Regions from separate parts of the Kineococcus gurbantunggutensis genome, predicted to be linked through region 1. Evidence: riboswitches for the same ligand, from Rfam matches in the RefSeq annotation. Region 1 holds a riboswitch; each other region holds the start of a gene.
What was found. A riboswitch is a leader RNA that binds a small molecule or an ion and turns the genes downstream of it on or off. The one in region 1 is predicted to bind S-adenosylmethionine.
Positions count from the first base shown of each region.

Region 2: linked by a shared signal. The riboswitch ahead of ACRYR7_RS15310 (aminotransferase-like domain-containing protein) and the one ahead of ACRYR7_RS17010 (methylenetetrahydrofolate reductase) in region 1 are both predicted to bind S-adenosylmethionine.
Region 3: linked by a shared signal. The riboswitch ahead of ACRYR7_RS04065 (MetQ/NlpA family ABC transporter substrate-binding protein) and the one ahead of ACRYR7_RS17010 (methylenetetrahydrofolate reductase) in region 1 are both predicted to bind S-adenosylmethionine.

Region 1 is NZ_JBJLSG010000099.1:4,107-8,269, forward strand. It holds gene metE (5-methyltetrahydropteroyltriglutamate--homocysteine S-methyltransferase) at 1-610, opposite strand, end outside; gene ACRYR7_RS17010 (methylenetetrahydrofolate reductase) at 607-1,614, opposite strand; SAM riboswitch class I at 1,727-1,820, opposite strand; gene fdxA (ferredoxin) at 1,839-2,165, opposite strand; gene ACRYR7_RS17020 (sulfite exporter TauE/SafE family protein) at 2,162-3,112, opposite strand; SAM riboswitch class IV at 3,146-3,261, opposite strand; gene ACRYR7_RS17025 (nitrite/sulfite reductase) at 3,579-4,163, shown strand, end outside.
Region 2 is NZ_JBJLSG010000082.1:506-4,668, forward strand. It holds gene ACRYR7_RS15305 (FAD-binding oxidoreductase) at 1-1,295, shown strand, start outside; SAM riboswitch class I at 1,387-1,481, shown strand; gene ACRYR7_RS15310 (aminotransferase-like domain-containing protein) at 1,773-3,005, shown strand; gene ACRYR7_RS15315 (GNAT family N-acetyltransferase) at 3,002-3,496, shown strand; gene ACRYR7_RS15320 (ABC transporter substrate-binding protein) at 3,537-4,163, shown strand, end outside.
Region 3 is NZ_JBJLSG010000013.1:43,841-48,003, forward strand. It holds gene ACRYR7_RS04055 (ABC transporter substrate-binding protein) at 1-740, opposite strand, end outside; gene ACRYR7_RS04060 (FecCD family ABC transporter permease) at 789-1,847, opposite strand; SAM riboswitch class IV at 2,093-2,202, shown strand; gene ACRYR7_RS04065 (MetQ/NlpA family ABC transporter substrate-binding protein) at 2,424-3,377, shown strand; gene ACRYR7_RS04070 (methionine ABC transporter ATP-binding protein) at 3,379-4,163, shown strand, end outside.

The DNA.
Region 1 (4,163 bases):
CGTCGGCCGGCTTGGACAGCAGCAGGAACGTCACCGGGCCGACGACGACCGGGCGGGTGAGGAAGCCGTCGGCCAGCGCCTCGGAGAACTCCCGCACGCCGCGGTCGTCGGCGAAGCGGAAGGCGGTGTCCGGGCCGACCTCGGGGACGAGGTAGTGGTAGTTCGTGTCGAACCACTTCGTCATCTCCAGCGGCGCGTCGGTGCCGCGGCCGCGGGCGATCGTCGACAGGCCCGCCAGGTCGACCCGGCCGTCGGCGCCGACGACGTCGGCGAAGCGCGGGGGCACCGCGCCCAGGGCGGTCGCCGCGTCCAGGACGTGGTCGTAGGCGGAGAACGCCGAGGGGATGGAGGCGTCGTGGGCGTGCAGGCCCAGGTCGTTCAGGCGGCGCAGGGTGCGCCCGCGGACGGCGGCCAGCGCCCGCTCGGTGGCGGCGACGTCGGCGCGACCGGCCCACAGGGCCTCCAGCGCCTTCTTCGTCTCCCGGCGCGGGCCGATGCGCGGGTAGCCCAGGACGGTGGCGGACCAGGCCGGGACGGCGGCCGGGTCGGCCCCCGCGGGGCCGGTCGCGGGCAGGTGCCGGTGCGGGACGGGACGGGGTTCGGTGCTCATCGGGATCCTCCTGCCGCCAGGGCGGCGTGGTGGGGAACCGCGGATGCCTGCGGCCGTCCGGCCGAGCTCGGGACCGTCGGGGTCCCGGCGCCGAGGTGGGCTCCCTCGAGCAGGTCCAGCGCCGCGGGCGCCGAGTTGAACGTGTAGAGGTGCAGGCCGGGCGCGCCGGCGTGCAGCAGGTCGCGGGCCAGGGCCCGCCCGTAGCGGGTGCCGGCGCGCTCGCGCGCGGCGTCGCCGTGCTCGGCGGCGGACTCCAGCAGCGCCAGCAGCGAGCGGGGCACGGGCACGCCGGTCAGCTGCTCCAGGCGCAGCAGGCGCGCCGGGTCGGTGGTGGGGATGATCCCCGGCAGCAGGGGCAGGGTGATGCCCGCCGCGCGGGCGGTGGCCGTGAAGGCGGCGTACTCGCGCGCCGAGTAGCACACCTGGGTGATCGCGAACGAGGCCCCGGCGTCCTGCTTGGCGCGCAGGGCCTGCAGGTCCCCGGCGCGCCGGGAGGAGGGGAACGCCGCCACCGCGACCGTCAGGGGGGTGCCGTCCCCGCCCGCGGCACCCCCCCGGCCGCCGGCGCGCAGGCGGTGGCGCCGGTCGGCCACCCGCAGCAGCTCCACCAGGTCGCACGCGCGGCGCACCGCGTCGGCCGGCGCCCGCCAGTCCGCGGACCCGGCGGGCGGGTCGCCGCGCAGCGCCAGCACGTCGCGCACCCCGGCGGCGAAGAACTCCTCGGCCAGCTCAACGACCCCGCGGCGGGTGGAACCCACGCACGTCAGGTGGGCCACCGCCGCGGCGCGGGTCTCCCGGCGCAGGTGCGCCAGCAGCTCGCAGCCCGCGGTGCGGGTGGTGCCGGCCGCGCCGTGGGTGACGGAGAAGAAGTCCGGGCCGGTCGCGGCCAGGCGCTCGACGGTGCCGTGCAGGGCGTCGCGCGCGGCCGGGCTGCGCGGCGGGAAGAGCTCGAAGCTCAGCGTCGGCCGTCCCGCGGCGCCGGCCACCAGGGGCCCGACGCTCACGGCCGGGCCCCCGGGCGGCGGCCCGCGCTCGCGGCGCTCACTGCGCTCGCCGTGCTCACCGCGTTCGCCGCGCGGACCCGGGGGCGGTGGGGGGTGGTGCTGGACATCGTCGACTCCATCGACCTGGCGTTAGCACCCGCGCCCGCGCCGGCGGGGGGTTGCTGCGGCGTCGTCGAGCCAGGGCTCTCGGCCGCTCTGGATGGGGTGGCGGTGCGGGTGGTGCGCTAGCGGCCCTCGCCCTGCGGGGGCAGCGCGCTGACCACCGCGTGGTCGGCCTCGATCAGGCCCGTCTTGGCCGCACCGCCGGGCGAGCCGACGGTGTCGAAGAACTCCACGTTGGCCGCGGTGAACGCCGACCACTGCTCGGGCACGTCGTCCTCGTAGTAGATGGCCTCCACCGGGCACACCGGCTCGCAGGCCCCGCAGTCCACGCACTCGTCGGGGTGGATGTACAGCGAGCGCTTGCCCTCGTAGATGCAGTCGACGGGGCACTCCTCGATGCACGCCTTGTCCTTGACGTCCACGCAGGGCTGGGCGATGACGTACGTCACGGGGCGGTGCTCCTCTCGTTCTCCTCGCCGGCGCCGGCCACGGCGCGCTCACCGGCGGGCTCGCCGGCGGGGCCGGGGACGACGACGCGGCGGCGGTGCCGGCGCACCGAGTGGGCCACGGCCACGGCCCCGAGGGCCAGGACGAGCGCGTACACCGCCCAGCGCACCGGGTCGGCGGCGTCGACCGCGTCGCTGCGCAGCAGCGTGCGCGCGTTGGTCAGGACGATGACCGCGCCCACGGCGGTGCCGAGCACGTGCGGGGGCAGGTGGCGCACCAGCCAGGCGGCGACGGGGGCGGCGACCAGGCCGCCGGCCAGCAGCGCCAGCACCCAGGACCACGCGATGCCCTGCGAGCCCAGGCCCACCAGGAACCCGGTGCTGGCGGCGACCGCGACGAGGAACTCGCTGGTGTCGATCGAGCCGACCACCTTGCGCGGTTCCAGCCGGCCCGAGGCCAGCAGCGCGGGGGTGCCCACGGGGCCCCAGCCGCCGCCGCCGGTGGCGTCGACGAACCCGGCGAACAGGCCCAGCGGCGCCAGGAAGCGCCGGCGCAGCGGGCGGTGCAGGGAGCGCTCGTCGAAGCGCACCACCGCCGAGCGCAGCAGCACGTACACGCCCAGCACGAGCAGCAGGACGCTGATCACCGGCGCCGCCACGTCCGTGGGCAGCGAGGAGAGCACCGTCGCGCCGGCGAAGGCGCCCACCGCGCCCGGCACGCCCACGCGCACCACGACGCGCCAGTCGACGTTGCCGAAGCGCCAGTGCGCGGTGCCGGAGGCCAGCGTGGTGCCGATCTCGGCAAGGTGGACGGTCGCCGAGGCCGCCGCCGGGTTGGCCCCGATGAGCAGCAGCAGGCTGGTGGAGGTGACCCCGTAGGCCATCCCCAGGGAGCCGTCGACGAGCTGGGCCAGCAGCCCGACGACGGCGAGCAGAACGATCTTGTGCACGAGAGGTCCGTCCCGATGCCCGTGGACCCGCAGGGTCCGCGCTTGCCGATCGCCGGGTGGCGAACGACCAGGTCCTCACCCGGAGCACCCCGCCGCAGATGGAGGGTTGCCGACCAGCGAGCCGGGGCTTGACGCTGGTACTCGTGACCGCTCCCGACGTTAAGGGGGAGCACGCCGCCGGGTCAACACGTCCGCGCGAACACCACCCCGGCCGCCGGCCGCGGCGCCCGGGTGCGCGGTCCGGGGGCGGGTCCGGGAACGGGTCCGGGGGATCGTGTTGGAGCAGGCCCCGGCGTGCCCTACCGTGGTCGCGTGGTCCAGCCCTCTGCCGTGCGCCTCGTCTCGCGCCGGTACGTCGACCTGATGAGGGTGCAGAGCGCCTACTGCTGCCGCTGCGCACCCGCCCCCCGCCGCACCAGCTGAGGGTCCTCCTCGCGAGGAGAACCCCTCTCCCCCGTGAGGTCCCATGACACCCGACGCCGCGCCCACCCCCACCGAGCAGGCCGCCCGGCCGGCCGCCGACGCGCCCCGGCGCGTCCCGCGGCCCGCCCGCGCCGGCGGCAACGGCCAGTGGCTCGTGGACGGCACGACGCCGCTGAACCACAACGAGGAGTTCAAGGCGGCCGACGGCGGCCTGAACGTCCGCGAGCGGATCGAGCAGGTGTACTCCAAGGGGGGTTTCTCCTCCATCGACCCGGACGACCTCAACGGCCGCTTCCGCTGGTGGGGCCTGTACACGCAGCGCCGCCCCGGCATCGACGGCGGGCGCACCGCGCAGCTGTCGGCGCAGGAGCTGTCCGACGAGTTCTTCATGCTGCGCGTGCGCATCGACGGCGGCGCCCTGACCACCGAGCAGCTGCGGGTCGTGGCGGAGGTGTCCACCCTGTACGGGCGCGACAGCGCCGACATCACCGACCGGCAGAACGTGCAGCTGCACTGGGTGCGCGTGGAGGACGTCCCGGAGATCTGGCGGCGCCTGGAGGCCGTGGGCCTGCAGACCACCGAGGCCTGCGGCGACACCCCCCGCGTGGTGCTCGGCAGCCCCGTGGCC
Region 2 (4,163 bases), on a different contig from region 1:
CGGGTTTCTCGCCCGCGGAGGTCACCGACCGCTCCGGCACGCCGGCGGCCCCCGGCGTGCTCGCCCTGGTGCGGCCCGCGGACGTCGCCGGCGTGCAGGCCGTCCTGCGCTGGGCCAGCCGGTACCGCGTGCCCGTCGTCACCCGCGGCGCCGGCACCGGGCTGTCCGGCGGTGCCAGCGGCGTGACCGGCGGGGTCGTGCTGTCCACCGAGCGGCTGGACGCCGTGCTGGAGGTCTCGCCCGCCGACGAGGTCGCCCGGGTGGAACCCGGGGTGCTCGGCGCCGACCTCGACGCCGCGCTGCGCCCGCACGGGCTGCGCTACGCCCCGGACCCGGCGAGCTGGCGGATCTCCAGCATCGGCGGGAACGTCGCGACGAACGCCGGGGGGCTGCGCTGCGCGAAGTACGGCGTGACCCGCGAGTCGGTGCTGGCCCTGGACGTCGTCCTGGCCGACGGCGAGCTGATCTCCACCGGCCACCGCTCGATCAAGGGCGTCACCGGCCTGGACCTCGTGGGGCTGTTCACCGGTTCCGAGGGCACGCTGGGCGTCGTCGTGGGCATCACGGTGCGGGTGCGCCCGCGCCCCGTCGACGAGCGCACGCTGGCCGTCTGGTTCGACTCGGTGGACGACGCCGCCGCCGGGCTGCTCGCCGTCACCGCCGGCGCCGCGCGCCCGGCCGTGCTGGAACTGCTCGACGGGCAGACCCTGCGCGACGTCGACGCGCACTCCGGCACCGCCCTGGCCGCCGGCGGCGAGGCCCTGCTGCTGGTGCAGACCGACGGGCACGGCGCCGAGGCCGAGGCGCGGGAGATCGCCGCCGCGCTGTCCGCGGCCGGCGGGCGGGTGCGGCACCTGGCGGGCGCCGAGGCCGAGGAGCACTGGGAGCTGCGCCGCTCCGGGCGCGGGCCGGTCACCGACAAGGTGGCCGTGGGCGAGGACGTGGCGGTGCCGAAGTCGCAGATCGGCCCCTTCCACCGCGAGCTGCGCCGCATCGCCGAGCAGCACGGCGTGCAGGTGCGCGCCGTCGCCCACGCCGGCGACGGCAACTTCCACCCGCTGCTCTCGGCCGGGGCCGAGCTGCCCGACGCGCGCGAGCGCGTCGAGGCCGCCGCGGACGACCTCGTGGCCACGGCGCTGCGCCTGGGCGGGACCATCAGCGGCGAGCACGGCATCGGCACCGCCAAGCAGCGCTGGATCGGGCAGGAGCTGCCCGGCCGCGTGCGCGAGCTGCAGCGCGCCGTGAAGGCGGTGTTCGACCCGCTGGGGATCCTCAACCCCGGCAAGGCGCTGTAGCGCAACGGCTCCCGGTGCCCGGGGAACCCCGGGGCGGTCCCGGGCACCGGGTCGTTGACAACACCTCCTCCCGCACGCCACAGTGAGCGGGCAACCATCGAGAGCGGCCGAGAGACCTGGCTCGACGACGCCGCAGCAACCCCCCGTGCGAACGGGTGCGGGTGCTTCCGCCAGGAACGATGGAGGAACGATGCCGTACGGCCCGCTGCGCCGTCCCCGCAGCTTCTGCGCCCGCTCGCGCCGCGTCGTCGACCTGTGCCGGCGCTGCGCGTCGGCCTGTCGCTGACGCCGCGCCGCCACCGCGCCGCAGCACCGAGAACACCCCGCGGGACCCGCTGGACCCGCGGGCGCCCCGCGGGAAACCCCGCGCACCGCTCACCCCGCGCGCACCGCCCTGCCGTCCCGGTGCCGGGCACCGCCCCGCCCTCCCGGTGCCGGGCGTGCCCGCGTGCGCCCGCCACCCCTCCGAGGAGCACTGTGACCACGACCCAGGAACTGCCCCCCGCCGCGCAGCAGCAGGCCGCCGCCGGCGCCCACCTGCTCTCCCGGCGGGCCCGCGCGGTGCCGCCGGCCACCGGTTTCGGCCCCCGCCCGGCCGCGCCGGTGCCCGGCACGATCGGCCTGCACGGCGGCGTGCCCGGCGCGGCCGCGCTGCCGCTGGCCGAGCTCTCCCGCGCCTTCGCCGAGGAGCTGGCCGACCCCGCCGCCCCTGCGCTGCGCTACTCCGTGCCCCTGGGGGTCCCGGAGCTGCGCGAGTGGATCGGCGCCCACGAGGGGGTGGACCCCCGGCGCGTCGTGGTGACCAACGGCGCCCTGCACGCCCTGGCGCTGCTCTTCGACGCCCTCCTGGACCCCGGCGACGTCGTGGCCGTGGAGAACCCCACCTACCCGCTGGTGCTCACGCTGCTGCGCCAGCGCCGGGCCGAGGTGCTGCCCGTGACCACCGGCCCGCAGGGCCTGGACGTGGACGCGCTGGAGGACGCGCTGCGCGCCGGGGCGCGGCCCAAGGTGCTCTACACGATCCCCGACTTCCACAACCCCACCGGTGCCAGCCAGCCGCTCGCGGTGCGGCACCGGCTGGTGGAGCTGGCCGAGCGGTACGGGTTCCTGCTGCTGTCGGACAACCCGTACCGGGAGCTGCGCTTCGACGGCGGCCGCACCCCGGACCTGGACCCGGCGTCGGGGAACGTGCTGCACGTCAACACGTTCTCCAAGACGCTGGGCCCCGGGCTGCGCCTGGGCTGGATCACCGGGCCGGAGTGGGTCGTGCCGGCCCTGCAGGACGCCCGGCGCGACTCCGACCAGCACACCTCCCTGGTGGTGCAGCGCTCGGTGCTGCGCTTCCTGCGCGCCCCCGGGGCGTACGAGACCTCCCTGGCCCGCACCCGCGCCGTGCTCGCGCAGCGCCACGAGGCCCTGCGCGCGGCGGTGCGGCGCGAGCTGGACGGTGTCGTGGAGCTGCCCGCCGTGGACGGCGGGATCTTCTCCTGGGGCCGCGTCCTGGACCCCGGCACCGACCTGGAGCGGGCGCTGGAGGTCGCGCGGCAGAACGCCGTCGACTTCCCGCTGGGCCGCTACTTCAGCCCCGCCGGGCCGCACGAGCTGACCGACCGCTTCCGGTGGGGGTTCTCCGACCTCACCCCCGGGGAGCTGGACGAGGCCGTGCACCGCGTGGCCGTGGCCCTGGCCTCCCCGCTGGCGCGCCGGTGAGCCTGGCCACCGGTCCCCGCACCGCCCTGTGGAGCGCGACCGGCTGGGACGACCCCCGGGTGGCGGCCCTGCGCGCGGCGATGGACGCCGAGCTGCACCCGCGCTACGCCCCGCCCGGCGGCGGGGCGCGCCCGCGGCCGCCGGGCCCGGCCGCCGACGAGGTGCTCCTCACCTGGCTGGCCCTGGTGGACGGCGAGCCCGCGGCCACCGCGAGCCTGCGCCGCCTGGCCCACCCCGGTGAGCCGGTGCGCCACGAGGTCAAGCGCGTCTACGTCCACCCCGGGCACCGCCGGCACGGCCTGGCCGCCGCCGCCCTCGCCCGCGTGGAGGGCTCCGCGCGCGCCGCGGGCCTGGACCGGCTGCTGCTGCAGACCGGCGCCCTGCAGCCGGAGGCCATCGCCCTGTACCGGCGCGAGGGCTGGACCCCCGTGGACCCCTACCCGCCCTACGACGCCCTCCCGCACAGCCGCTGCTTCGCCAAGCGCCTGTGAACCCCCGTCCCGCACACCACCGCAGGAGAGAGAGCACCCCGTGAGCACCGACAACACTTCGCGCCGCACGGTCCTGACCGCGCTGGGCGCCGCCGCCGCCGCCGCACCGCTGGCGGCCTGCGGCGGCGCCGCCTCCGGGTCCGGCGCCGGGGAGGGGGCGCGGGCCGGCGGGGACGTCGTCTTCCTCATCGACTCCCTCGGCGACACCTGGATCCCCAACAACAGCGCGATCTCCAGCTTCCAGGGCAACGTCTGGGGACACGTGACCGACAAGCTCGTCCACGTCGACGCCGACGGGCAGGTCAGCCCGTGGATCGCCGAGCGCTGGGAGCAGAACGCCGACGCCACCGAGTTCACCCTGCACCTGAAGAGCGGGGTCACCTTCTCCGACGGCACCGCCCTGGACGCCGAGGCGGTCGTGGCGAACCTGGACCACTGGGCCAGGGGCCGCCCCGAGGACGGCATCAACCCCATCGGCCTGTTCCCCAAGACCTACGCCGCCGCCTCGGCGGCCGACGCCACCACCGTGGTCGTCGAGTTCGACGCCCCGACCCTGGGGTTCGTCCCGACCCTGGGTTACCACGGCTCCATCCTCGTCTCCCCGGCGACGATCGCCCTGAGCGCCGAGCAGCAGGCCGACCTCTCGCGGGACGTCGGCAGCGGCCCG
Region 3 (4,163 bases), on a different contig from region 1:
AGCTGCGGCGCGGCGGTGCTGCCCGCGCCGTAGGCGTAGGTGACGCCCCCGCCGACGGTGGGGTACAGCACCGCCGCGGTGCGCCGCGGCGCGCCGGCGGCCCGGGCCGCGGCCACCCGCTCGCGCACCGCCTCCACGCGCGCGCGCAGCCCGTCGGCGACCTCGCGGGCGCGCTCCTCGCGGTCGAAGACGCGCCCGTACAGCTCGACCTGCGCGTAGACCTCCTCGAACCCGGACGCCGGCTCGCCGGTGCGGCACAGCGCCGGCTCCTCCAGCAGCGGCACGCCGGAGGCGGCCAGCACCGCGCGGTCCAGGCCGTCGACCTCGCCGAGCACGAGGTCGGGGCGCTGGGCCAGCACCGTCTCGCGGGAGATGCGCAGGTGCCCGGCGGTGTCGGTGCGGTCGGTCAGCAGGGGCACCGCGTCCAGCTCCGCCCGCGCGGCCGCGTCGTAGTAGCCCGCCGGGTACTGCCCGGCGCGCGCCACCGCGCTGCCCAGCACGCCCAGGGCGTGCAGGGCGGGCACGGCGGCGCTCTTGAGCAGCACCACGCGCCCGGGCGGGGAGGCCACCTGCACGCGCTGGCCGCAGTTGACGACCTCCACGCGCCCGGCGCCCGGGGCCGCGTCCCGCTCGCCCCCCTCACCGCCGGCGCCGCACCCGGCGGTCAGCAGCGCGCAGGCGGCCAGGGCGCCGGCGCGGGTGCGCAGGGCGGTGCGGTGGTGGCGGTCGCTGCGGGGCACGGGTCTCCTCGGAGGGGTCGCGGGGTCGTCGCGGGGTCGTCGCGGGGTTCACGCGGCGGTGCGGGTGGTGCGCACCAGCCACAGCAGGAAGGGGCAGCCGACCAGCGCGGTGACGATGCCCACGGGCAGCTCCTGCGGCGCCAGCGCGGTGCGCGCCAGCAGGTCCGCGGCCACCAGGAACGCCGCGCCCAGGGCGGCCGCGGCGGGCACGCACCAGCGGTGCGCGCCGCCGACCAGGCGCCGCGCCACGTGCGGCACGACCAGGCCGACGAAGCCGATGGCCCCGCAGGCGGCCACCAGCACCCCCACGCACAGCGCCACCACGGCCAGCAGCGCCGTGCGGAACGCCGCCGGGGACACCCCCAGCGCGCGGGAGGTCTCGTCGCCCAGCGCCAGGGCGTCCAGCCGCGGCCCCCACGCCGTCAGCAGCACCGCGGTGGCGGCCACGACGACGAGCACCACCGCCAGCGGCGCGCCCCACGCCGCCAGCCCGAGCGAGCCCAGCAGCCAGAACACCACCGAGCGCGCGCCCTCGGCGGAGCCGGAGGCGAAGACTAGGAAGCTGGTGGCCGCGTGCAGGGCGTGGCCGACGGCGACGCCGGACAGCAGCAGCCGCGCGGAGGTGAGCGGGCCGGCGGAGCGGGCGACGGCGTGGACGAGCACGGCGGCGGCCAGCGCGCCGGCGAAGGCGCTGCCGGGCAGGGCGTGCGCGCCCCACCCGGCGCCGGCGCCGAAGAGGAGGGCGGCCGCGGCGCCCGTGGAGGCCCCCGAGGTCACGCCGAGGAGCTGGGGGTCGGCCAGCGGGTTGCGCACCATCGCCTGCATCGCCGTGCCGCACACCGCCAGGCCCGCGCCGGCGGCCAGGCCGAGCAGCACCCGCGGCAGGCGCACCTGCCACACCACCGCGTCGGCGACCGCGCCGGCGGCGGGGCCGGCGACGGCGGGGGCAGGCAGCCCGAGCAGGTGGTGCCCGGCGATGCGCAGCACGTCGCCGGGCGGCACGGCGGCCGCGCCCGCCGCGGCGCCCAGCACGGCCGCCGCCGCGGCCAGCGCCACCAGCAGCACCAGCACCGCGGCGCGGCGGCGGGCCCGCGCGCGCCGGCCCAGCGGGTCGGCCGGGCGCGCGGCGCGGCCGGGGGCGGCGGGCCCGGGCGGGCCGGGCGGACCGGGCGGACCGGGACGGGGCGGGGCGCCGGCTGACGGCACGGGACCTCCTGCGGGCGCGGGGACGGGAGCGGGCGGGCCGCACCGACCGCTTGTTGCAACCTACTCGCAACAGCGCCGGTGGCGCCGCCGCGCCCGCCCCCGGGGCGTTTTGACGCCCCCCGCGCGGCCCTCGTACGATTCGCGGCGGCATCGAGCGTCAGCGACAAGCCCTGGCTAGCTGACCGGCAACCCTCGTCCGCGGTGGGGTGCTCCAGGTGAAAGCCCGGCGGGACGGAGCGTCCCGCAAGCGTGTGGCCGTGCGGCACCCCCGGTGCCCGCGGCCTTCCCGAGCAGGAGGCAAGCCGTCGTGAGCCCGCGCGCCGCGTCCCCGTCGTGTCCCCGGGGCGGCACCGCCACCGTCGCCGGCTGACCGCCCCCCACCCCGCGCGCGCCCCCGCGGCGCCGCCCCCTCGACCCCCGCCGCGGACCCCCGGTCCGCCGGCGCACCCACCGAGCACGACCCACGAGGAGCCCGCGTTGTCCAGCACCACGCCGCCCGCCCTGCCCGAGAAGCCCGGGCGCAGCAAGCTGCCGATCGTCATCGGCCTCGCGATCGTCGCGATCGTGGCGATCGTCGTCACCCTCGTCGTGCGGGGCACCGGCGACGACACCGCCACCACCGCCGCCGGCGGTGGCGAGGTGCGGACCGTGCGCATCGGCGTCACCGACCAGGCCGAGCCGTACTGGAAGACCTACGTCGACAAGGCGCGCTCCGAGCTGGGCGTCGAGGTGCAGCTGGTCAACTTCTCCGACTACAGCCTGCCGAACCCGGCGCTGAAGCAGGGCGAGGTCGACCTGAACCAGTTCCAGCACGTGCAGTACCTGGCGAACTACAACGTCGAGGCCGGCGACGACCTGCAGCCCATCGGCGCCACCGCCGTCTACCCGCTGCCGCTGTACTCCACCACCGTGGACGAGCCGGGGCAGTTCGCCCCGGGCGCCACGATCGCCATCCCCAACGACGCCATCAACGAGGCCCGCGCGCTGCTGGTGCTGCAGGCCGCCGGCCTGCTCACCCTGGAGGGCGGCGGCAACGCGTTCTCCACCACCGACGACGTGCAGGACGCCAAGGTCGAGGTCACCGCGCTGGACGCCTCGCAGACCGCCAACGCCCTGCAGAGCGGTTCGGCCGCCGGCGCCGTGGTGAACAACAACTACGCCACCAGCGCCGGCCTGTCGCCCGACGACATCGTGTTCCAGGACGACCCCAGCAGCTCCTCCGCGGCGCCCTACGTGAACCTCTTCGTCTCGCGCGCGGAGGACACCGGCGACCAGACGTACCTGGACCTGGCCGCCCTCATCCACGACCCCGCGGTGCAGGCGGAGTTCGTCAAGAGCTACCCGCAGGCCGTGGTGCGCGACACCGACGCCGCCACCCTGCAGCAGGAGCTCACCGACGTCGAGCAGGACGCCCGGGCGGCGCAGGGCTGACGTGGCCGAACCCATCGTCCGCCTCACGGGCGTCAGCAAGCGGTACGAGCGCAGGGGCGGCAAGGCCGTCACCGCCGTCGACGACGTCAGCCTCGACGTGCACGAGGGCGAGGTCCTCGCCGTCATCGGCTACTCCGGGGCCGGCAAGTCGACGGTGGTGCGGCTGATGAACGCGCTGGAGGCGCCGACCTCCGGCACGGTCACCGTCGCCGGGCAGGACCTGACCCGGCTGCCGGAGAAGGAGCTGCGCCGGGCCCGGCAGAAGATCGGCATGATCTTCCAGCAGTTCAACCTGTTCCGCTCCCGAACGGTCGCCGGGAACGTCGCCTACCCCCTGAAGGTGGCCGGCGTGCCGAAGGCGCAGCGCGACGCGCGGGTGGCCGAGCTGCTGGACTTCGTCGGCCTGCTCGAGCGCGCCCACGCCCACCCCGAGCAGCTCTCCGGCGGGCAGAAGCAGCGCGTGGGCATCGCCCGCGCGCTGGCGACGAACCCGCCGCTGCTGCTGGCCGACGAGGCCACCAGCGCGCTGGACCCGGAGACCACCACCGAGGTCCTGTCGCTGCTGCGGCGGGTCAACCGCGAGCTCGGCGTCACGATCGTGGTCATCACCCACGAGATGGACGCGGTGCGGCAGATCGCCGACCGGGTCGCGGTCATGGAGGACGGACGCGTGGTGGAGGTCGGCGACGTCTACGACGTGTTCTCCGCGCCGCGCACGGCGCCGGCGCGGCGGTTCGTGCGCAGCGTCCTGCACGACCGGCCCGAGCCGGACGTGCTGGAGCGGCT